Regions from separate parts of the Streptomyces sp. NPDC056479 genome, predicted to be linked through region 1. Evidence: riboswitches for the same ligand, from Rfam matches in the RefSeq annotation. Region 1 holds a riboswitch; each other region holds the start of a gene.

The links. A riboswitch is a leader RNA that binds a small molecule or an ion and turns the genes downstream of it on or off. The one in region 1 is predicted to bind cyclic di-AMP.
Region 2: it holds a riboswitch for cyclic di-AMP, as region 1 does, so the genes downstream of both, ACFQ6S_RS39905 (transglycosylase SLT domain-containing protein) here and ACFQ6S_RS35975 (NlpC/P60 family protein) in region 1, are expected to answer to the same signal.
Region 3: it holds a riboswitch for cyclic di-AMP, as region 1 does, so the genes downstream of both, ACFQ6S_RS20305 (M23 family metallopeptidase) here and ACFQ6S_RS35975 (NlpC/P60 family protein) in region 1, are expected to answer to the same signal.

What each region holds. Positions count from the first base shown of each region.
Region 1 covers NZ_JBHTRZ010000011.1:44,492-51,822, forward strand. The annotation lists gene ACFQ6S_RS35965 (glucarate dehydratase family protein) at 534-1,793, shown strand; gene ACFQ6S_RS35970 (NAD-dependent epimerase/dehydratase family protein) at 1,931-2,989, shown strand; cyclic di-AMP (ydaO/yuaA leader) riboswitch at 3,131-3,335, shown strand; gene ACFQ6S_RS35975 (NlpC/P60 family protein) at 3,344-4,765, shown strand; partial or broken gene ACFQ6S_RS35980 (TIM barrel protein) at 4,821-5,003, shown strand; gene ACFQ6S_RS35985 (hypothetical protein) at 5,017-5,184, opposite strand; gene tgmB (ATP-grasp ribosomal peptide maturase) at 5,253-6,197, opposite strand; gene tgmA (putative ATP-grasp-modified RiPP) at 6,213-6,404, opposite strand; gene ACFQ6S_RS36000 (hypothetical protein) at 6,607-6,795, opposite strand; gene ACFQ6S_RS36005 (esterase-like activity of phytase family protein) at 6,867-7,331, opposite strand, start outside.
Region 2 covers NZ_JBHTRZ010000013.1:132,752-140,082, reverse strand. The annotation lists gene ACFQ6S_RS39925 (outer membrane lipoprotein carrier protein LolA) at 1-1,219, opposite strand, end outside; gene ACFQ6S_RS39920 (CHRD domain-containing protein) at 1,533-2,543, opposite strand; gene ACFQ6S_RS39915 (polyprenyl synthetase family protein) at 2,780-3,790, opposite strand; partial or broken gene ACFQ6S_RS39910 (MFS transporter) at 3,998-4,516, shown strand; cyclic di-AMP (ydaO/yuaA leader) riboswitch at 5,417-5,601, shown strand; gene ACFQ6S_RS39905 (transglycosylase SLT domain-containing protein) at 5,607-6,335, shown strand; gene ACFQ6S_RS39900 (HAD family hydrolase) at 6,370-7,200, opposite strand.
Region 3 covers NZ_JBHTRZ010000005.1:20,209-27,539, reverse strand. The annotation lists gene ACFQ6S_RS20320 (dihydrofolate reductase family protein) at 1-971, shown strand, start outside; tRNA gene ACFQ6S_RS20315 (tRNA-Met) at 1,133-1,206, shown strand; gene ACFQ6S_RS20310 (PP2C family protein-serine/threonine phosphatase) at 1,310-2,395, shown strand; cyclic di-AMP (ydaO/yuaA leader) riboswitch at 2,629-2,786, shown strand; gene ACFQ6S_RS20305 (M23 family metallopeptidase) at 2,798-3,823, shown strand; gene ACFQ6S_RS20300 (aldo/keto reductase) at 3,979-4,923, shown strand; gene ACFQ6S_RS20295 (PrsW family intramembrane metalloprotease) at 4,946-6,322, opposite strand; gene trmB (tRNA (guanosine(46)-N7)-methyltransferase TrmB) at 6,422-7,273, opposite strand.

The DNA.
Region 1 (7,331 bases):
GCAGGCGCACCGCATCAGTTTCCCCCGTCGGTACCCCGGACTTGTCGGCCGTCCGGGCCAAGCAACGCGCTTGTGACTCCTGATGCTCAAGTGCTCAATCCACCTTGGTGCGTTCGAAGTTGACCGAGCAAGGCGCCTTCAGGCCACCCCGCGAGGGGGTTTGGTGAAGGCGCCCTCCCGGCATCCGCACATCGTGCCTGCGCGCCCCGGCCAGGTGGTTCACAGGTTCTGCACACCGGGTGCCGTCACGGGACGCCGGACGGGCCCAGCCCCGTAGGGAGCGCCCGCACACCCGACGTTCGACTGGTCGTACGTACGTGCGACCTCCTCGAGTCGCACACAACCCTCGGTGGCTGGTTTTCCCGGGGTGACCCGAAACCGCCCCACGGAGAGCCTCCGTCAGAGGTCCGGCGAGATCCGGCAACCATGTCTTGACATACGACGGGAGCGATTCATAGCTTGATTGATCATCTAGGTGCGTGAAGTGAGTTCACGTACATGCACATGAACCACGGCCTGGAGGCGGTCCGCGCATGAGCAGCACCGACGGCACCCGGATCCGCGAGCTGATCGTCACCCCGATCGCCTTCCGCGACCCGCCCCTGCTCAACTCCAACGGCGTCCACGAGCCCCTCGCCCTGCGCGTCATCCTCCAACTCGTCCTGGAGGACGGCACGGTGGGCCTCGGCGAATCCCCGGGCGGCGCCGCCCGTCTGGAGCGACTGCGGGCGGCCGCGAAGGTGGTCGTCGGCATGGACGTCTTCGACACGACGGCCGTGACGGCCGCGGTCGACGCAGCGCTGCTGCCCACCGTGCCCAGTTCCCACGAACGCGGCTGGACCACCTCGGCGGTGGAGGTCGCCTGCCTCGACGCCCAGGGCAGGCTGCTCGGCCGTCCGGTCAGCGATCTGCTCGGCGGCAGGGTCCGGGACTCGGTGCCCTTCGCCGCGTACCTCTTCTACAAGTGGGCGCAACACCCCGCCCTCGACGGCCGCCCGGCGGTCGGCGACGACTGGGGTGAGGCGCTCGATCCCGCCGGGATCGTCGAGCAGGCCCGGCTGATGCAACAGCGGTACGGCTTCCGTTCGTTCAAGCTCAAGGGCGGCGTCTTCCCGCCGGACGAGGCGATCGCGGCGATCAGGGCGCTGGCGGAGGCCTTCCCCGGCCTGCCGTTGCGCCTGGACCCCAACACGGCCTGGACGGTGGAGACTTCGCGGTACGTGGCACGCGAGCTGGACGGCGTACTGGAGTACCTGGAGGACCCGACCGCGACCATCCCCGGCATGGCCGAGGTCGCGAACGACGCGCCGCTCCCTCTTGCCACCAACATGTGTGTGATCGCCTGGGAGCATCTGAAGCCGGCGATCGAGCAGAACGCGATCCAAGTCCTGCTGACCGACCACCACTACTGGGGCGGACTGCGCCGCACCCGTGAACTGGCCGCCGTCTGCGAGGCGTTCGGCATCGCCCTGTCGATGCACTCCAACTCGCACCTGGGCATCAGCCTCGCGGCCCTGACCCATGTGGCGTCGGCCATTCCCGGCCTCGACCACTCCTGCGACACGCACTACCCGTGGAACTCGGCCGACGACGTGATCGTCCCCGGCGTCCTGGAGCTGCGCGACGGGGCGGTCGAGGTCCCCACCGGACCCGGCCTGGGGGTGGACCTCGACCACGACGCCCTCGACCGGCTGCACCGGCTGTACGTCGACTCGGGGGTGCGCTCCCGTGACGACACCGGCTACATGCGGCGGATCCACCCGGAGTACGAACTGCGACTGCCGCGCTGGTGACCTCGACGCGGTGCCGGACGCCGGCCGCGGCGAGGACCTTGGCGTCCCGAGCGATCGGGCTCCATCGCAGCCATGGCCCCGCACGGGCAACGCCGCTACCGTGATCGACCGGCTTCCGCGCGGGCGAAGGAGTGAGGGTGGGCGCAGACGGGTCGACGGCCGTGTTGGTAACCGGTGGCAGCGGGTTCGTCGGCAGTCATCTGGTGAAGCGGCTGCTGGAGCGCGGTCATCGGGTGCACGCCACCGTACGGAGCTCGGCGGCCACGGCCAAAGTGCGGCCGCTGCGGGAGATGCAGGAGGCGCACCCCGGGCAACTGTCGCTGTTCGAGGCGGACCTGCTGGCCGAGGGTTCCTTCGACGAGGCGATGACGGCGTGCCGGACCGTGTTCCATGTGGCGTCGCCGTTCCGTATGCCGGAGAAGATCAAGGACGGGCGCCGGGACATGGTCGACCCGGCCCTGCTCGGCACGCGCAATGTGCTGGCGGCCATCGAGCGGACGCCCACGGTGGACAGGCTCGTCCTGACCTCGACCGTGGGCGCGATCTTCGGCGACTACGCGGACGTCCTGGAGATGGACGACGGGGTGCTGTCGGAGCGGTACTTCAACACCACCAGCACGGTGGAGAACAATCCGTACCACTACGCGAAGACGGTCGCCGAACGCGCCGCGTGGGACGCGGAGGCCGCGCAGGGGCGTTGGCGCATGGTGTCGGTCAACCCCGGCCTGATCCTGGGTCCGTCCCTCACGCCCACCTCGGAGTCGGGCAGTCTGTTCCTGCTCCAGGAGCTGTTCAACGGCTACTTCTTCTACGGCGCACCGGACTTCAGCTTCACCACGGCGGACGTGCGGGAGGTGGCCGACGCGCACATCGCGGCGGCCGAGAACCCGGACGCGAAGGGCCGTTACATCGTGGCGTCCGAGACCATGACGTCGTTCCACGAGATGTCCCGCATCCTGCGGACCCGATACCCCCGCGATCTCCGCCTCCCGCGCACCGCGCTCCCGCACTGGCCGGTGCGCGTCCTGGGTCCGGCCTTCGGACTGAGCCAGGATTACATCCGCAAACACCTTGGCATCCGGTTCCGGGTGGACAACAGCCGCAGTGTGAGCGAACTGGGCATCACCTACCGCCCGATCGAGGAAACGGTCCTGGATCACTACGAAGCGTGGCGACGTAGACGCACCGCGCAGTAAATCGGGCTCCCGCTCCGCGCAAGCGTCGAAGGTCACAGAAACGTATCGGACATTTAACGCCTCAACCTTCACGGGAGGCGCACAAGTTGGCTAGGTTACGGCTCAGACCGCACGACGATCTCCGGCGAACCCCGCCGGGACGCGCGGCTTCCGCCGAGTCCGGTGCGCCCGCAGGGTTCACTGGAGCCGGGGACCCAACCGAACTTGGGGTGAATCGGCCAACTGCCCCTCGGGGCACAGGCCGTAGGGCACACCTTCCGGAACAACCGCCCGAACCCTCCCCCAGAGCCTGAACGGCCTGGGGGTACCCCCACCGCTAACTCGGTAGGCGGATCAGGAAGGAGTACGTCGCCCATGGCGCCGGAAGGCACCGCGCGGCCGGGGGCTCTCAGCCTCCCCGGCATGCGCAACTCCGCACTCGCGTCAGCGGCCCTCACGTCGGTGGCCCTGCTCGGCCAGACGGCGGGCGCCACCCCCTCGGCGGCGGACGAGACGCCCAGCCGTGAAGAGGTCGGCCGACGCATCAGCTCGCTCTACGACCGGGCCGAGACCGACTCGGGGACCTTCAACGCCACCCGCGCGGCGTCGACGGGACCGCGCAAGCGCGCCGCCCGGCCGGCGGACTTCGGATCCTCGCCCGCCGCAGCGCCCCGGGCCGGCGAGAGCAGGGGCGGCGACCCCGCACTCGACAGCGTCACCCGGCAGTGGTTCGACGTCGCACGCGCAAAGCTGGGTCCGACCGTGCCGGCGGTGCTGCCGAGCGACCGGACGCCGGACCGGCCCGCCCCGCAGCGGCCTCCGCGCGAGCTGGACGGCCCCGACCGGGCGCGGGACTCCTCCGGCCGCCCGGCGCTGGAACTCACGGCCGGGCCGGCCGCCGAGTCGACGTCCGCTCGGGCCATCGGCGCGGCTCCCCTCGCGGAGCTCACCGCCGGCCCGATCGCCGCCCTGCCGCCCGCCCCGCCGGCACCGGGAGCGGACCTTCAGGCCACCCAGGTCATCCCGCCCGTCCTCGCTCTCCCGGCCGGAAACGCCCCGGACACGGCCTGGGACACCGCACCGGCGGCCGAGCCGCAGCAGCGCTCCGCACTGCGGACGACCAAGGAGCAGAACCAGCGCAAGCTGGACCGGGCCCGGCAGTTGCTGTCCACCTACCTCGCGCGGCAGAACGATCCGCTCACGGCGCCGCTGGTCCTGCCCGCGGCTGACAACTGGAGCGCGACGCCGGATCCGATCCAGCCCTCACCCGAGGCACAGTGGCAGGCACTGCAAGCGCAGTCGGCCGCCGACCTCACCACGGTCCCGCCCGGCGCCACGGCCTGGCCCGCGGCCGCGCCGGCCCCCATCGCCGACGTCCTCGCGCTCCCGGTCACGGACCAGACCCTCGGCGCCTACCCCGCCCTCACCTCGACGGGGCCGCAGGACACCCGGTCCATCCGCGCCCTGGAGTTCGCCCGCGCCCAACTCGGCAAGCCCTGCGTCTCGGGCACGACCGGCCCGGAGGCATACGACGGCCCCGGCCTCACCCAGGCAGCCTGGAAGGCCGCCGGCATCAGCCTCCCGCGCACGGCTCAGGAGCAGGCGATCGCCGGCCAGGGGGTCGCCCTGACCCGTCTGGAGCCCGGTGACCTGGTGCTCTTCCATGCCGGGCACGTCGGTATCTACTCCGGGAACGGCATGATGATCCACGCCCCGGGGCCGGGGGCCATCATCCGCGAGGAGTCGATCCACTACGCCGGCGAGGCGGCGATCCACAGCGCGATACGCCCCGCCTGAGCGGTCGACCGGCCATCACCACCCCGTCTCCTTCGAGGCGGGGTGGTCGTGCGTTGCCCGTATCCACCAGCACCTGGACATCGGCCAGGGCGAGATCGACTGGGACGCCTTCTTCGGCACGCTGCGCGAACTGAACGTCGACGGCGTCGCCACGGCCTGCGTCTTCGCCTGGGAGGAACGGGCCGAGGAATCCTCGGCGTTCATGCTGGACCGCATCCGCAAGGAACTGGCCGCGTAGGCCGCAGGGCAGTTCAGGCGGCCTTCAGCGCGAGCGGCAGGGTGCTGAGGCAGCTGTGGAGGGGGCGACGCTCCCTCAAGTGGTGCCACACGGCGGACAGATCGCTCTCGGCGCGCAGCCGCGGATCGGCCAGATTCAGCGTGTCGATCTCCTCCGGAGCGATCGTCCGCCGCGTGGTCATCGCGTCTTCCTCCCCGTCCCGCCGTTGCCCGTATGTCCCTGGCCCGACCCAACGTAGTGCGGGCCGGCTCACCCGCCGCGGCGTTCCGCCCCGCGCTGCGCCAGCCACAGGGCGACCGTCTCCGCGATGGGCTGCCCGGTCTCCAGCTCGACGAAGCCGAACTGGCCGCTCTGGTTGCACTCCAGGAACCACCAGATGCCGTCCTCGTCCTCGGCGAAGTCGAAGGCGGCGTACGCCAGTCCGGCCAGAGTGACGTACTCGTGCACCGACTTGCCGATGCGGTCCGGGACCGGAACCGGTTCCCAGCCGTGCCCGGTGTCGCCGTAGCGGCCGTCGACCTGGTCGGGTTCGGCGGCCTTGCGTGCGGCGAACAGCCGGGGACCCACGCTGGTGAGGCGGATGTCGGCCCGTTTGCGGACGTACCGCTGGAGCAGCGCGGGCCCGGCCGCGACGGCCGAGAAGTCCGCGTCGGGGCCGACGAGGGTGGTGGGCAGGGCCAGCGCCGGCTCACCGGGCGGCGGCCCCGAGGCGGACTTCACCACGACGTCCCGGTACTCCTCGGCGAACTCCCGCGCCAGCCGGGGTGCCGTGGTGAAGACCGTCGGCGGCACGGCGAAGCCGCTGACGTGGGCGACCCGCAGCTGCCAGGGCTTCAGCCGGGCCTGGTCGGCGTTGCGCGGATGGTTCATCCACCGTGCGGTGGCGGAGTAGAGCATCCCGTACAGCGCCTGCCGGGTCTCGGCGGTCAGCCAAGGTGAGGGCTCGGCCGCGTGCGCGGCCGGTTCGCCGGGCCTGCGCACCCAGATGGAGCGCAGACCGCCCATGCTGAGCACGTGTCCGTTGACCGACAGGTGGCCGTCGAAGTCGCCGTGGGCGTAGTCGGCGGACAGCACGGCCTTGCCCGGCAGGTCGGCGGGGTCCAGGCGCATCACGGGCGTTCCCGTCCCGTGCAGCCTGGCCACCACCATGTCGGCGGTCACGTCCTCCTCGGACGTGAGGATCAGAACCGTCATGCGCGGCCCGGTCCGTCAGTCGTCGAAGTGGGTCGCGGACCCGGCGGTGGACGTCGTCGTGCCGGCCGCGAGCATCAGGTCCGGGTCACTGACGGCGGGGCGTCCGTCGGGAAGAACGTTCAGTTGCCTGGCCGCGTCGAAGTGATAGGGGATCACCGCGCTCGGAAGCCCCCTGGATATCGCGTAGTTGAGAGTGAACGGTCGCACTCGAAGCCTCCACGGTCGTTGTCTGAGTTACCGTCCTTTACGCGTCACTTGCGTAAGGAATTCATCACTTTCCGCCACATCAGGGTGAACGTGGTCACACATCAAGGGCACCAGCCGCTTGCACGGTCCCCACAAGTCACTCATCGGACGCGGCGCGAGAACTGTCACCGGTGACTGGGCGAGCGGTGCCCGGTGGGCCCCCTCAGGCCTCCGCGGCGTCCGAGCGCAGTGCGCGGAGCAAGGGCGGGGCGGCCTGGGTCAGTTGGGTGATCTGATCGTCGATCAGCCCGATGCCTGCGTCGAGCGCCTGCATGCCCGGCGTCGCGCCGAATCCGGCGAACTCCCGCCAGGTGATGACCGGCTGGTGCTCCCGTAAGGCCTCGTACGCCATGGCGGCGCCGGATGTGTCGTTCCGTGTGCTGGACCGATCGCCCCCTCGACCGGTCCAGCCACGCCCGGAGGTCAGCGGAACGCGCGCTTGTCGGCGTGCAGTCGCTCCGCGAGCCGGATGGTGATGAACTCGTTGTCGTCCGCCTGGCCGGCCGTACGGCCCGAGGAGAACGGGAAGTTGTTGTCGTTCAGGACGGCCAGCGTCCGGTCGTCGACGAGGTTCACGTCCTCGATCGTCTGGAAGGGGAAGCGGAAGGTCTCCCCGAAGCCGCCGAGCCCCTTGGGGTTGGCGATGTCCAGCAGGTCGGCGACCAGTGTCTTGTCCATCAGCCCGTCGCCGTTGCGGTCCCGGGTGTCGGCGAGGTAGATCCGCTTGAACTTGGCCGTGTCGCCCTGCCCGCCATCGCGCTCGATGACCAGGAACCGGTGCCGGTCGACGGCGATGGCGTCCCCGATGGCGTTCGCGGTCGACTCCAGGCGGTAGACGAACCGCTTCCCGGTGTACGCGCGCATGCGCAGGTCGAACTCGCTGAACCG
Region 2 (7,331 bases), on a different contig from region 1:
CGACGTAGACCTTGCCGTCGTCCGTCATCAGGGCGTTGATCAGGCGGGTCTTGAAGACCGTGCCCGAGCCGAACTTACCGGTGACCTTGTCGCCCAGGGAGTCGAGGAAGCCACCCATTTCGCCGCCGACCTCGGCGCCGGACGGCATGCCCTCGCCGCCGGTGTCGAAGACGGCCACGGAGTTCCAGCCCTCGCCGATGACCTCGGGACCGCCCTCGGCCGCCTTGCCCGGCTCGCCCTCGGACTTCGGGCCGCCGAACTCCTTCTCGAACTCCTTGCGGAACTCGTCCTCGGACTTCGCCGAGCCGTGCTTCTCGGCCGCGCCTTCCAGCGCCCCCTCCTCGGTGACCGTCGCGCCCTTGGGCGGGGTGAAGTCGAAGGTGGAGGCGTCCGGCTTGGCGAAGCTGACCTGGGTGAAGCCCGCGTCGATCACCGCGGCGCCGCCGCTCGACGGGGTCAGCGTGAACTTCAGCGGCATACCGGTCTTGGCGTCCACCGCCACGGTGATCGCGCCGACCGTGGTGCCGGACTGCTTCGGCTTGATGAGCAGCCGGTAGGCGTCCCGGCCCGCGACCTGCGCGGTGCCGTCGACGGTGACGGACGTGGTGTCGTCGACCGCCTTCAGGGCTTCCTCGGTGAACTCCTTGGGAGTGGCGGGGACCTCTTCGGTCCTGCCCTTCTCCTTCTGGGCCTCCTCGGCGGTGCCGTGGTAGACCTCGTTCGACTTGCTGTCGTAGCCCCAGATGTCCTTGCCGTTGTGGATGAGGCTGTACTCGGAGGCGTTCTCCAGCAGGGAGAGCTTCTGCTTGTTCTCGCCGTCCACGGCGAGACGCAGGGTGTGGGTGCCGGACGCCAGCTCGGTCAGCTTGGCCGAGGGGTCGGCGGAGGAGCCGTCGCCCGATCCCGACGCCATGGCACCGGAGGCGAAGCTCGACTCCAGCCCGCCGAGGTCGGGCAGGCCCAGATCGGTGCTGATCTTGAAGGTGCCGGACAGCTGCTCGACGTCCGACTTCGCGATCTTCTCGATGAGTTGCTGCGCGGTGATCTCCGGCAGGTCCGGGTCGCCGGAGTCGGCGATCGCCGGGACGAGCCCGATGGTCGCCGCCGCGATTCCCACCACCGCGACCGGGACGACGTACCGCGCGGCCTTGCGGCGCCCCGCGCGCAGGTCGTCGACCTCCCCGGCGGTCGTGCTGTCGTCGGATTCGTACGGTGCCATGTGTGCCTTACCTCCGTCGTCGGCGGCGGCTGCCCGTCTCGTGCCTCCCGCGGGTCTTGCGACCCCGCACTCGCCCACCCTGAGCCGCCATTCTCACCCGAATCGGTGAGGAGTGGTGTTTTCCGTGGTCTCCATCTGACCAAATCGGCCAGAGAGATTCGTCAACCTGCGGAGCCAACTCCGCGTACACCTGGGGTATGACACGCGAAGGCGGCGCCTCCCCCGACCCGTAGGGGTCGGATCGGGGAGACGCCGCCGTGCGCCGCGCGGAATCCGCCGCCGAGGAGGCGGATCAGGCGCGGCAGTGGGCGGATCAGCCGTCGATGAACACGTAGTCCGCCTGGTACGGCACGCCGACGATCGCGCCGGGTGTGCACGAGCCGGCCGGGGCCACTCCGCCGACGGTGTTCAGCCGCAGGATCTCGGCGGTGTCGGCCAGCAGGCCGTGGTGCCTGCCGGACTGAGTGGCCTTCAGGTCGAGCTCGGGGATGTTCTTGTCGCCGTTCGGGGTCTTGGAGATGAGGGACCCCGTCACCGCGCTGCCGTCGCGTGCGATCCACTGCGGTGTACCGGAGTTGGGTGCGACGAAGGAGTGCGCGATACGGCCGCTCAGTACGGCGCTGACGTCCCGCTGGGCGAAGGCGTACCCGCCGCCCTCGGCCGGCTTGCACTCATAGATCTGCTTGCCCTTGATGACGGACGCCTGGAAGTTGTCGAGCGCGTCCCGGAAGTCGAACTTGGCGACGGTGACCTTGTGGAGCTGTCCCCGTACGGCGCCGCCCGGGAACTGGGCGGTGTGCAGGTTGGCGTAGAAGGAACTCGGGTCGGTCTTGAGGGTGTTGAGGAGGGCGGGGTCCTTCACCTTCACGGTCCCCGTGACGCTGTGCCCCTTGCTCTTGCCGAGAAGGCCGCCGAAGTCGACCTTGATGCCGCCGTTGGTGCCCTTGGCGCCCTGGTGGATGTGGAGGGCGGTCGGCTTGCCGGTGCCGCGCCAGGTGACGGCGACGGACACCTTGTCGCCCTTGACCTTCACGAACTGCAGGGCGGCACCGTCCTTGTCCCCGACGGCGGGTCCGCCCGCGACCGGCACCTCGTTCGCCCCGCGGAGACTGGCGGCGAGGAGGGTGCCCCCGTTGCCGCCGCCGAGGGCTTCACTCTGGCTCACGATCCCCTGCGCGTCGCCTCCGGCGTGGCCCGCGTGGTCAGCGCGGTGGCCTCCGGCGGCGAAGGCGGGAATCACCGCGGCGGCGACACCACCGGCGGCGGCCACCGCGACAGCGGTGACGATCAGGCTCTTACGGCGCTTCGCGAACGTCGTCTTCATGCCCATGATTCTGTTTTCTCCCCGTAGTGCAGCTGACGCCCCCTGCGTCAGCTTCTGGGCATTCATACGGAGGGGATCTTAGTTTGGACTCAGTCCAGATATGTGAGCTGCATCACGCATACTTGGCCTGTCCGGCGCTTGCGGGCGAGGCCCTTTCAAGATGGGACGGGCGGGGCGTGGGGCCGCGGGCGACGGGGCGACGGGGCGACGGGGCGACGGGGCGACGGGGCGAGAACCTACCCGGCCCGATGCACCACCGCGTCGCACAACTCCATCAACGCCGCCTTCGCAGCCATGTCCGGCAACGGCGCCAACGCGGCGCGCGCATCCTCCGCGTACCGCACCGTGTCCCGCCGAGCCTGCTCCAACGCCGGATGCACCCGAAGCTGGGCCAATGCCTCCGCGAGCCGTGCGTCGTCACTCAGATCGGAGTCCAGCAGCTCGCACAACGCGGCATCCTCCGCCAGCCCCAGCCGCTCGGCCCGCTCCCGCAGCCGCAGCACCGGCAGCGTCGGAATGCCTTCCCGGAGGTCCGTCCCCGGCGTCTTCCCGGACTCACGAGACTCGCTCGCGATGTCCAGCACGTCGTCCGCCAGCTGGAAGGCGACCCCCAGCCGCTCCCCGTACTGGGTCAGCACATCGACCACCGTCTCGTCGGCGCCCGACATCATCGCCCCGAACCGGCACGACACCGCCACCAGCGACCCGGTCTTCCCGCTCAGCACATCCAGGTAGTGCTCGATCGGGTCCCGCCCGTCCTGCGGCCCCGCCGTCTCCAGGATCTGCCCGGTGACCAGCCGCTCGAACGCCTCGGCCTGCACCCGAACCGCCTCGGGCCCGAGGTCGGCGAGGATGTGCGACGCCCGCGCGAAGAGGAAATCGCCGGTCAGTACGGCAACCGAGTTCCCCCAGCGGGTGTTCGCGCTGTCGACCCCGCGCCGTACCTCCGCCACGTCCATCACGTCGTCGTGGTACAGCGTCGCCAGATGGGTGAGCTCCACGACGACGGCCGACGGCACGACCCCCGGCGCATACCGGTCCCCGAACTGGGCGGCGAGCATCACCAGCAGCGGCCGGAACCGCTTTCCGCCCGCCCGCACCAGATGCTGGGCGGCCTCGGTGATGAAGGGGACCTCACTCTTGGTGGCTTCGAGCAATCCCTCCTCGACAGCCGCCAATCCGGCCTGGACATCGGCTTCCAGAGCCTGGTCCCGCACGCTCAGCCCGAACGGCCCGACGACGGTCACGAGGGGTCTCCTGTCTGCTGGTGTCCACTGGCGGTTACACGGTTTGTCGATAGGTCGCTGCCATCACTCAAGTCAGCGTATCCGGTCACGTTTCGATCACCGATGCCGCCCACCCGTCCACCACGGGCGGTATCGGATCACGGCCGGTATTTTTTTGATCACCTGATAAGGCCGGATATCCATCGACTTATAGGGAAGTAGCGGTCGATGTCGCGAACCGAAGTCGGCATCGAGCCCGGGAGCGGCCCTCCGCCCCGCGACGACCGTGCCCTCTCCGGCCAGCCCAGAGGCCTGCTCACCCTCTCCGGGCCCGAGGCCTGGGAAGGCTTCTCGCTCCTCGACATGCAGACCATCCTCGCCTTCCGCTTCGCCGACACGGTCGCCTCCGGCGGTATGGGCATGTCGGCCGGAACCGCCGCCTCCGTCTCCGCCGCCGGCGGCCGGCTCGCCGACCGCAGCGCGGTGCTGCGGGGCGGCGTACTGATGGCCGGCGGCCACTGGGCCATGGCGGTGCCGACCGCTGTCATGGCCTGGGCGGGCCTCGGCCTGATCGGCGCGGCCACGGGGCTGCCGAAACCTGACGTCGCCGCTGCGGTCGGCAAGCTCTACCGCACCGACGACGACCGCCGTGACGCGGGCTTCGCGCCCTCCTGCACGGTGATCGACATCGGCACCTTCGCGGGCCCGCTCCTCACCAGCCCGCTCGGCGACCACAGGGGCCGGCGCTGAGGCTTCTCGGCGGCCGCCACCGGCCTCGTCGTCGGCGCCACCCGCGCCGTCCCGCTCGCCGCCTACGTCGCCTACGCCGCCTCGACGGTCGTCGACTTCAACCTCTTCCAGGCGTACTCGGCGCGCCGACCAGACGGGGGTCCCGCTCATGCGCATCCGTACGTCCTTTCCCTACGAGACGACCCACCACGACCTCCGTATTCCCCCGCCGGACGGAACATGCCTCTACCCGCGAGCCCGTCCCGGCGCCCTTCGAGGTCGAGGTCGCCAACTGGCCGACGGCCCAACCCTGGTGCGACGGCAGGGTCGGCAGGTCCGGTACCTCCTGACGCGGCTTCAACTCCCTCCAGAGCGGACGATCGCTATGACAACGACGGGCACTGGATGGGAGGTTCCGCCCTCCTGGCCGACATGCACGCCTGGGCGTCGACGACGCTCGCCTTCGCCTCCCGACCGCCGGACCCGTGCGCGACGTGGCGCCCGACGGCTCACCGACCCTGGTCACGCGCGGCGTGCCGAACCTGTCGGCCCGCCACGGCCATGACCGCACGGTGCCATGGGAGCCGGGGGCGAAGAGGTTCTTATCCACCAGACCTGGCAAAAACGGACTCCACGGACAGCCGGTCAAAGGCGAGTTGGAGCCATTGCCCGATTTGCCAGTCTTGCGCCGCGAGTGAATTGGGTCACTCGGACCCGTCTCGAGACCCGACCCGGCGCGCCCTCTCCCCTCCTTGCGCCGAAGGCAAGTTGAGGCTTGGCAACCGCAAAGGATCAAGCGCCCCATTCACCCCAGACCATGGTCAACCGGCACGTCAGGTGACCACGGCACTTGTTCCGGGCATGTGCTCTCGCATACGTTCCCGCTCGTCGGGCGGACGCCTAATCCTGCCGCCGCCCGAGTCATCCCCGACGTAACTCACACACGCGCGGCAGGAGCGGGGGACCCAGGTAAGTCGCCGGACCGGACGCCTTGATGGCGCACCGGACCGGCTAGGGGTGAAGTCGCACTGCCGTAAGGCGGTGCGGCCGGGCATCTCCCGCCCGAACCCGACAGCTCACCTCGCAGGCGCCGGAGAGGAACAGCGCCATGCCCCGAGGCAAACACCGCCGCCCCCGCACCAACCCGCTCACCCGCCGTGCCGTGATCGCCGGAACCGGCACCGCGGCCCTCGCCCTCCCCCTCCTGAGCGCGACCACCGCGAGCGCCGCGGAGCCTGCCGCGGCGAAGATCGGATCCGTCACCTACACCACGAAGAAGGGCGATTCGCTCTACGGCATCGCGGAGCGCTACGACGCCCAGGGCGGCTGGAAGCAGCTCTACAAGGACAACCGCAAGGCCGTCGGCGACAACCCTCGTCTGATCCACCCGGGCCTCGACCTGAAGGTCCGGGCCACGAAGAAGGCGAGCACGCCGAGCAAGACGGCCGACACGGCGTCCGCGCCCGTCAAGAAGTCCTCCGTCGCCCAGGCCACGCAGTCCTCGGTGAAGACGTACCCGAACAACCTCGACGGCTGGATCCGCAACGCGCTGGACATCATGTCGCAAAACGGAATTCCGGGTTCTTACGAGGGCATTCACCGCAACATCATGCGTGAGTCGTCCGGCAACCCGCTGGCCATGAACAACTGGGACTCCAACGCCGCGGCCGGCACCCCGTCCAAGGGCCTCCTCCAGGTCATCGACCCCACCTTCGCGTCCTACCACGTGCCGGGGACGGTGTACGACCCCTTCGACCCGGTCGCGAACATCACGGCCGCGTGCAACTACGCGGCCGCGCGCTACGGCTCGATCGACAACGTGAACGGGCCCTACTAGGAGAAGTAAGCGGCCTACCGGCGCATATCGCTACTTACTGGACGATATGCTCCAGACTCCCCGCGAACAGCCTCTCGAGGACGACGGCGATGCCGTCGTCCTCGTTCGAGAGGGTGATCTCGTCGGCGACCGCCTTGAGTTCGGGATGCGCATTGGCCATCGCGACGCCCCGGGCGGCCCAGTCGAACATGGGGATGTCGTTGGGCATGTCACCGAAGGCGATGGTCTCGCGCGGACCGAGGCCGAGATGCTCGGCGGCGAGCGCGAGACCGGTCGCCTTGGTGATGCCGCATGGCTGGAGTTCGACGGTGCCGGGCCCCGACATGGTGACCGTCGCCAGCGAGCCGACCACCGAACGCGCCGTCGCCGCCAACTCGTCGTCCGACAGGCTGGGATGGCGCAGCAGCACCTTGCTGATCGGCTCGCACCACAGGTCGTCGCGGCGCCTGACGCGTACGGCGGGCAGGGTGGGGTGCGGCATCAGATACCCGGGCTCGATGAGCGTGAGCCCGTCCACGCCGTCCTGGTCGACGGCCGCGTACACCTGCCCCACCTCGGCCTCGATCTTGCCGAGCGCGGTCTCCGCCAACTCCCGGTCCAACGTGACGGACCACAGCAGACGATCCGCGCCGGCGTCGTACAACTGCGCGCCCTGTCCGCACACCGCGAGCCCCCTGCTGCCCAGGTCGTCGAGCAGCGGCCGCACTCTGGGCGCCGGCCGTCCCGTCACGACGAGATGCTGGGCGCCGGCCGCCGCCACCCGCGCGAGCGCGTGAAGGGTCCGGTCGGAGAGTGTGTCGTCACCTCGGAGCAGCGTCCCGTCCAGGTCAGTGGCGATGAGTGAATATGCGATGGGTGGGGCCATGATCAGAGAATACGGACAGGAAGCCCCATCGACTCGACCTGAACCGGACGGCTGCTGTGTTCACATGCGTTGACACCTGTTCCGGTTCCGCTTCTGCTTCCCCGCCCACAACTGCCTTCCGCCCCTGGTGA
Region 3 (7,331 bases), on a different contig from region 1:
TCCGGGCGGACAACCCGCGGCTGCTGGTGAACTCGGCCGAGCGGCGGGCCGCGCGGGTGGCGGCGGGGAAGCCGGAGTATCCGTTGAAGGTCACGGTCAGCGCGTCGGGCGAGCTGGACCCGGCGGCGAACTTCTGGCACACGGGCGGCGACAAGATCGTCTATACGACGGACAAGGGCGCGGAGCGGCTGCGGCGGGCGCCGGTCGAGGCGGACGTCGTCGCGCTGGGCGAGGAGCTGGACTGGCGGGGGCTGCTGGCGCATCTGCGTGCGGTGCGCGGCGTCGAGCGGCTGATGGTCGAGGGCGGCGGCACGATCCACACCCAGCTGATCCGGCAGGGGCTGGCGGACGAGCTGCAGCTGGTGCTGGCGCCGCTGTTCGTGGGGGATGCGCGGGCCCCGCGGCTCTTCGGGCCGGGCGGGTATCAGGGTGGACGGCTGCGACTGGTGGAGACGCGGCGGATCGAGGACGTGGTGCTGATGCGTTACGAACCGACGGCGCCCGGTGCCGGTGCCCTTCCCTGCGCTGCGGATCGGCACTGGCTGGGCCTGGCGTGCGAGCTGGCGGCGCAGTGCCCGCCCTCGGAGACGGCGTTCAGCGTCGGGGCGGTGGTGGTGGCGGACGACGGGACGGAGTTGGCGCGCGGGTACTCCAGGGAGGGCGGCGATCCCGTGGTGCATGCGGAGGAGGCGGCGCTGGCGAAGATCCCGGCGGGGGATCTGAGGCTGGCGTCGGCGACGGTGTACAGCAGCCTGGAGCCCTGCACGCGGCGTTCGTCACGGCCTGTGCCGTGTGCGCGGCTGATTCTTGAGGCGGGGGTGCGCAGGGTGGTGACGGCTTGGCGGGAGCCGGACACGTTTGTCGTGGGGGCCGACGGGAGCGGGGTGCTGGCGGCGGAGGGCGTGGACGTGGTGGTGCTGGCGGAGTACGAGGAGCGGGCGACGGCGCCGAATGCGCACCTGCTGGGGTGAGGCCGGGTTTCGGTCCTTGAAGGGTCGTTGAAGGGGTCCTTGCAGGGGTTCTTGAAGGGCCTTTTCCTCAGGTGCCGCACGGGCTGGGAGTGCCTGGACCAGCTCTGAAGGGAAAGGTGTGTGCTTTGGGTCCCGCGGATGGCGTACTATTGAGTCAACGACGCGGGGTGGAGCAGCTCGGTAGCTCGCTGGGCTCATAACCCAGAGGTCGCAGGTTCAAATCCTGTCCCCGCTACTGAAGGCTCAGGGCCGGAACTGATTCAGTTCCGGCCCTGAGTGTTTTCCCCGGTCGGCTCCCAGCGCTCGCTCCCCGCCCCCGCTTCGGCAACCCTGGTGAGGTGGAGCAGCGGCGGATCTCATACGCACGCCGGTTCGTCCGGCTGCTCCCCGGCCTGCTGATCGCGGCCGGTGCCGTGTACGACTACATCACCCCCTCCGACTTCACCGGCGCCCCCTTCTTCACCGCCGCGCCCCTGGTCGCCGCCCCGCTCTACTCGCAGCGCGGCACGGTGGTCACCGGCGTCGTGGCCATCACCGTGCTGCTGGTGCTCCGCGTCCTGCGCGGCGGCCTGCCCAAGGCGGAGGTGATCACCGAGCTGGTCACCACCGTGGTCGTCTGTGTGCTCGCCGTCCTCATCAACCTCCTCGTCCGCCGCAGCGACGAGCGCCTCGCCTCCGTCCGCGAGATCGCCGAGGCCGCCCAGCGCGCCGTACTGCCCGAACCCGCCGAGCGGATCGGCGGGTTCGAGATCGCGGCGCGCTACGAGGCGGCGCAGCAGGGCGCCTCCATCGGCGGTGATCTGTACGCCGTCCAGGACAGTCCGCACGGTCTGCGGGTCGTCGTGGGGGACGTGCGCGGCAAGGGGATGGGGGCGGTCGGGGCCGTAGCCGTGGTGATCGGGGCCTTCCGGGAGGCCGCCGAGCAGGAGGTCACGCTGGAGGCGGTCGCGCAGCGACTGGAGCGGGCGCTGGCGCGTGAGCGCACCCGGCGCGACAGGGTCGAGACCCGCGAGGGGTTCACCACCGCCGTACTCGCCGAGCTGCCGCACGGCAACGGGATCGTGCGGCTGGTCAACCGCGGGCATCCGTCACCTCTGCTGCTGTACGCCGACGGCACGGTGCGCCCCCTGCCCGCCACCGAACCCGCGTTGCCGCTGGGCATGGCCGAGCTCGGGGCCTGGCCCGACCGGGCCGACGAGGCCGACTTCCCGGGCGGGGCCACCCTGCTGCTGTACACCGACGGCCTGTCCGAGGCGCGGGACGCGAGCGGACGGTTCTACGACCCCGAGACAGGGCTCGCGGGGCGCGCCAACGCCCAGCGCGAGCCGGCCGCGCTGCTCGGCGTGCTCGCGGCGGAGGCCCGCCGGCACTCCGGGGGCGGGATGGCGGACGACCTGGCCCTCATGGCCGTACGCCGGCCTTGATCGTTGTCACCAGGGGTGATCGGATGACCGCCCTCCGCATAACAACTGACATACCGTCAATACCTGTGTGGCCCCTGAGCCTTGGCCAACTCGCCCGATTTGGACCGCTCATGACCTGTAAGTCCAGGCGAGAATCGTTAATGATCAAGTGGAACAGCTTGGAATCCGCACCCCGCGTCTATTAACGTTCGATAACGCAGCGCGGTCGTCCCAGCCGTCACAAGAGTCGGCTCCGTGCGCACGCGCCGAGTCCCGCAAGGGAGCCGGGGAACCACCACCCTGGGGTGAATCGCACGGATTCCGCCGTGGAAGCACGGTTGGTATACGCGCGTAGGAGACCTTCCTGCTCCGAACCCGTCAGCTAACCCGGTAGGCGAGAAGGAAGGAAAGGAGTACGCCCACGTGGCGTCAAACCGGCCTGCTCCGCAAGCCCCGTTCGTGCCGAGCCAGCGCACCACCGAGACTTTCGGCTACGACAGCTACCGCACCGACGAGGGCCCGTTCGAGGAGTGGAACCCCACCGCGGAGTCCATTCGTCCCGTTCGTGGCAGGCATCGCGTCTCCAAGCAGCGCGGCGGGGGACTCGCCCGCAGCTCCACGGTTCTCGGCGTCGGCGTCATAGCCGCCGTCGGCGCGGGCGGCATGGCCAGCGCCAACAGCGGCAAGCCGCCGGTCGCCATCACGATGCCGGACCTGCCCCTCATCTCCGACGACTCCTCCGAGCCCGCCGAGGACACGGCCACCGCGCTCAGCACCATGGGCGAGGCCACCGAGGAGACCGCGCAGGACGGCTCCGACGCCGGCGAGGCGCTGCGCAGCCGGATCATCGCGCAGGCCGAGCTCCAGCAGGACCAGATCGACAGCAAGGCCGCCGCCGCTGCCGTCGCCGCCGCCCAGAAGGAGGCCGCCGCGGCGGCCGCCAAGGCGGAGAAGGAGGCCAAGGCCAAGGCCGCCGCCGCGAAGGCCGCAGCCGAGGAGGAGGCCCGCAAGAAGGCGGAGGCCGAGCGTCTCGCCGAGCTGGCCAAGCAGTACACGCTGCCGACCTCCTCGTACACCATCACCTCGACCTTCGGACAGGCCGGCGCCTACTGGTCCTCCGGTTACCACACCGGTCTCGACTTCGCCGCCCCCACCGGCACGCTGATCAAGGCGATCCACTCCGGCACGGTCACCTTCGCCGGCTGGGACGGCTCGTACGGCTACAAGACGGAGATCACCCTCGACGACGGCACCGAGCTCTGGTTCGCGCACCAGTCCTCGATCAGCGTCAGCGTGGGCCAGAAGGTCAACACGGGCGACGTCATCGGCCGCGTGGGCGCCACGGGCAATGTGACCGGCGCCCATCTGCACCTCGAGGTGCACCCCGGCGGAAGCTCGAGCGGCATCGACCCGATGGCGTGGCTGCAGGGCAAGGGCCTGACGCCCTGAGACACCCTTCAGCGGGTATCCATTTCTGATCCCCGGCGGTCCTGACGGCGTCCCCCCGACGTCAGGGCTGCCGGTTTTCAGTGTGCCCGCAGGTTTTCCGGGACTTTGTCGCCGTCCTGGAATGAGCTGCTCCGGCACGGCAGTTGACGTTGAGCATGACTTCTCTTCGCAAGCTCGGCTCCTCCGACCTCGAGGTCCACCCGCTCTGCCTCGGCGGCAACGTCTTCGGCTGGACCGCCGACCAGACCCAGTCCTTCGCCGTCCTCGACGCGTACACGGCGGCGGGTGGCAACTTCATCGACACAGCCGACGTCTACTCGGCGTGGGCCGAGGGAAACGCGGGCGGCGAGTCCGAGACGGTCATCGGCAACTGGCTGACGGCACGCGGCAACCGGGACGATCTCGTGATCGCCACCAAGGTCAGCCAGCACCCCGATTTCCGGGGTCTGACGGCGGCCAACATCAAGGCGGCCGCCGACGCCTCCCTGCGCCGCCTGGGCACCGATCACATCGACCTCTACTACACCCACTACGACAAGCCGGAAGTGCCGGTCGAGGAGATCATCGGCGCCCTGGACGAGCTGGTGAAGGCGGGCAAGGTACGGCACATCGCCGCGTCCAACATCTCCGCCGAGCGCCTGGCCGCCTCCCTCGCCTTCTCCGACCGCGAGGGCCTCGCCCGGTATGTCGCCCTCCAGCCGCACTACAACCTGGTCTCCCGCGACACCTACGAGGGCGCCCTGCAGAACCTCGCCGAGCGGGAGGGTCTGGCGGCGGTCCCGTACTACGCCCTCGCGTCCGGTTTCCTCACGGGCAAATACCGCGCCGGTACGACGGTGGACAGCGCCCGCGCCCAGGGTGCCGGCCGGCACGCGGAGACGGAGCGGGGCCGACGGGTGCTGGCCGCCCTGGACGAGGTGGCCCTGTCCCACGAGGTGCCGGTGGCGACGGTGGCCCTGGCCTGGCTCGCGAACCGGCCGACGGTCGCGACGCCCCTCGCGTCGGCCCGGACGGTGGAGCAGCTTCCGGCGCTGCTGGGGGTGGCGGAGCTGAGGCTGACGGAGGAGGAGCTGGAGAGGCTGACGGAGGCGTCGGCCTGAGTCCGCCGCTCTTCCTCGGTCTCTACGACCGGTACGGGTTGTAGAGGGGGTACGGCACCGTCGGCCCGTACTCGGGCCCGTTCTCAGGTGCGTACCCGGGCCCGTTCACCTGGCCGTACGGCTGCCGGTGGACGGGCCCGGGACCGGCGTATCCGTACCCGTACCCGTGCCCGTGCCCCGTCCATGTCTGCGCGGCGACCGCGTGCTCCAGCGCCGGCCGTGCGAACTCCCGCCGCGCCCAGAGCTCGTGCAGCAACTCCTGTTCCCGTACGACGTAGTCCGCGCCGGCCCGGCCGCGGCGGCCTCGGTGCCGGAGGAACGCCAGCGAGGTGGCGTAGGCCTCGTACTGCGCCACGGCCCGCGCTGCCGGGCGCCCCCCTCGGTGGCGCGCGTACTGCCGGGCCACCCGACGGTCCCGCATCGAGCCCAGGGCGAACGGCTCGCTCGGGGACAGCCACCCGGCGACGACATACGCGGGCAGTTCCTCGCGCACGGTCCTCAACTCGCGCTGCCGGGTCCAGATCACCAGCCAGGTCAGCAGCCCGAACGCGGGCACCATCAGCGTCGCGTACACGGCGAAGAAGCCGTACTCGCCGAAGGTCGAGGAACCGTTCCACATGGCGTGCATGCCCATGGCCAGCAGCAGGCCGAAGAGCGGCAGAAGCACGCGCCGCACGTGCTGCCGTTCGCCGGCCAGCGCGGCGATGCCGAAGCCGATGCCGGTCAGGACGGTGAAGAGCGGGTGCGCGAAGGGCGACATGATGACGCGGACGAAGAAGGTCGCCGCCGTGACGGAGGCGATGCCGCGGTCGCCGGTGAGCTGGTCGGTACCGAAGGCGGTACCGAGGTAGAGGATGTTCTCGGTGAAGGCGAAGCCGGTGGCGGTGACCCCGGCTATCACCACGCCGTCGACGATGCCGGTGAAGTCGCGTCGGCGGAAGAGGAACACGAGCAGGATGGCCGCGGCCTTCGCCAACTCCTCCACGACGGGCGCTATGACGGTCGCGCCCAGGGTGTCCGCGTGCGACGGATCGGCCGTCGCGGTCGCTATCCATCTGGTCGCGAAACTGTTGGCGACGATCGCTATCAGCGCCGCCGCGCAGGCACCCCAGGCGAACGAGAACAGCAGATTGCGCCAGGGGCCCGGCTCGACCCGGTCCAGCCAGCGGAACGACGCCACGAGCAGCGGCACGGGCAGGACGGCGAGCCCCAGCCCGACCAGGAACCCCTCGGTGCCGGTCTGCTCGCGCACCAGGGCGAGGATGACCAGCCCGGAGAGCGCGAGCAGGGTGCTGAGCGCGCCGTAACGCACCCAGCGCTTGTGCCACCAGTGCGCGTGCCGCAGTGCGCCGCCGGTGGGACCGGTGGGGTGCGTCGGGTACGGGGGACAGGTGGCCACGGCATTGACCCTAACGAGGCAGGGGCGCCGCCCGCAGCAGCGCGAGTGGGGCTCGGGCGCCGGAGGGGGTTGCTGTCGGTGCTGTTCTTCCCGCTGCTCCTACCGCTGTACGCGGCGGAAGAGCAGGTCGTTCACGACATGACCCTTGTCCAGTCCTTGGCCCTCGAAACGGGTCAGCGGCCGGAACTCGGGACGGGGCGCGAAACCGCCGTCGGTCTGGGTGTTCTCGAAGTCGGGGTGCGCGGTCAGCACGTCGAGCATCTGTTCGGCGTACGGCTCCCAGTCGGTGGCGCAGTGCACCAGAGCGCCGGGCTTCAGCCGGGTCGCGGCGAGGCTGAGGAACTCGGGCTGGATGAGCCGCCGCTTGTGGTGGCGCTTCTTGGGCCAGGGGTCGGGGAAGTAGACGCGCAGCCCGTCGAGCGAGTCGGGGGTGAGCATCTCGCGCAGCAGGATGATGGCGTCGCCGTTGCCCACGCGGATGTTGCCGAGCCCGTGGTGGTCGGCGAGGTTGAGGAGGTTTCCCTGCCCCGGCGTGTGCACGTCGACGGCGAGGATGTCGGTGCCGGGGTCGCCGGCGGCCATCTGCGCGGTCGCCTCCCCCATGCCGAACCCGATCTCCAGGACGACCGGGTTCTCGTTGCCGAACAGCTCACCGAGATCGACGACGCACTGCCCGTCGATGTCCAGCCCCCACTTGGGCCACAGCCGCTGCAAAGCGTCCGCCTGTCCCGCGGTCACCCTGCTCCGCCGTGGCTGAAAACTCCGAATCCGCCGCTCGAAGTGCGACCCGGCCGGATCGGCCTTGGGCCCGTCCGGGAACCGGGGCTCCCCCTTGGATCGGGTATGCCGGACGGACACACCGGGCATGTGGTGCGCGAGCGCGCCTCCGGCCTCGGACGGACCGGGGACGGCGGGCTGGGGGGCTTCGGGGGCGTTGAGGGAGTCAGACACAGTGGGGTCGATTTTACGGGGAGCGCGAAGAGGCGGACCCACGCCCACTTCTCAACGC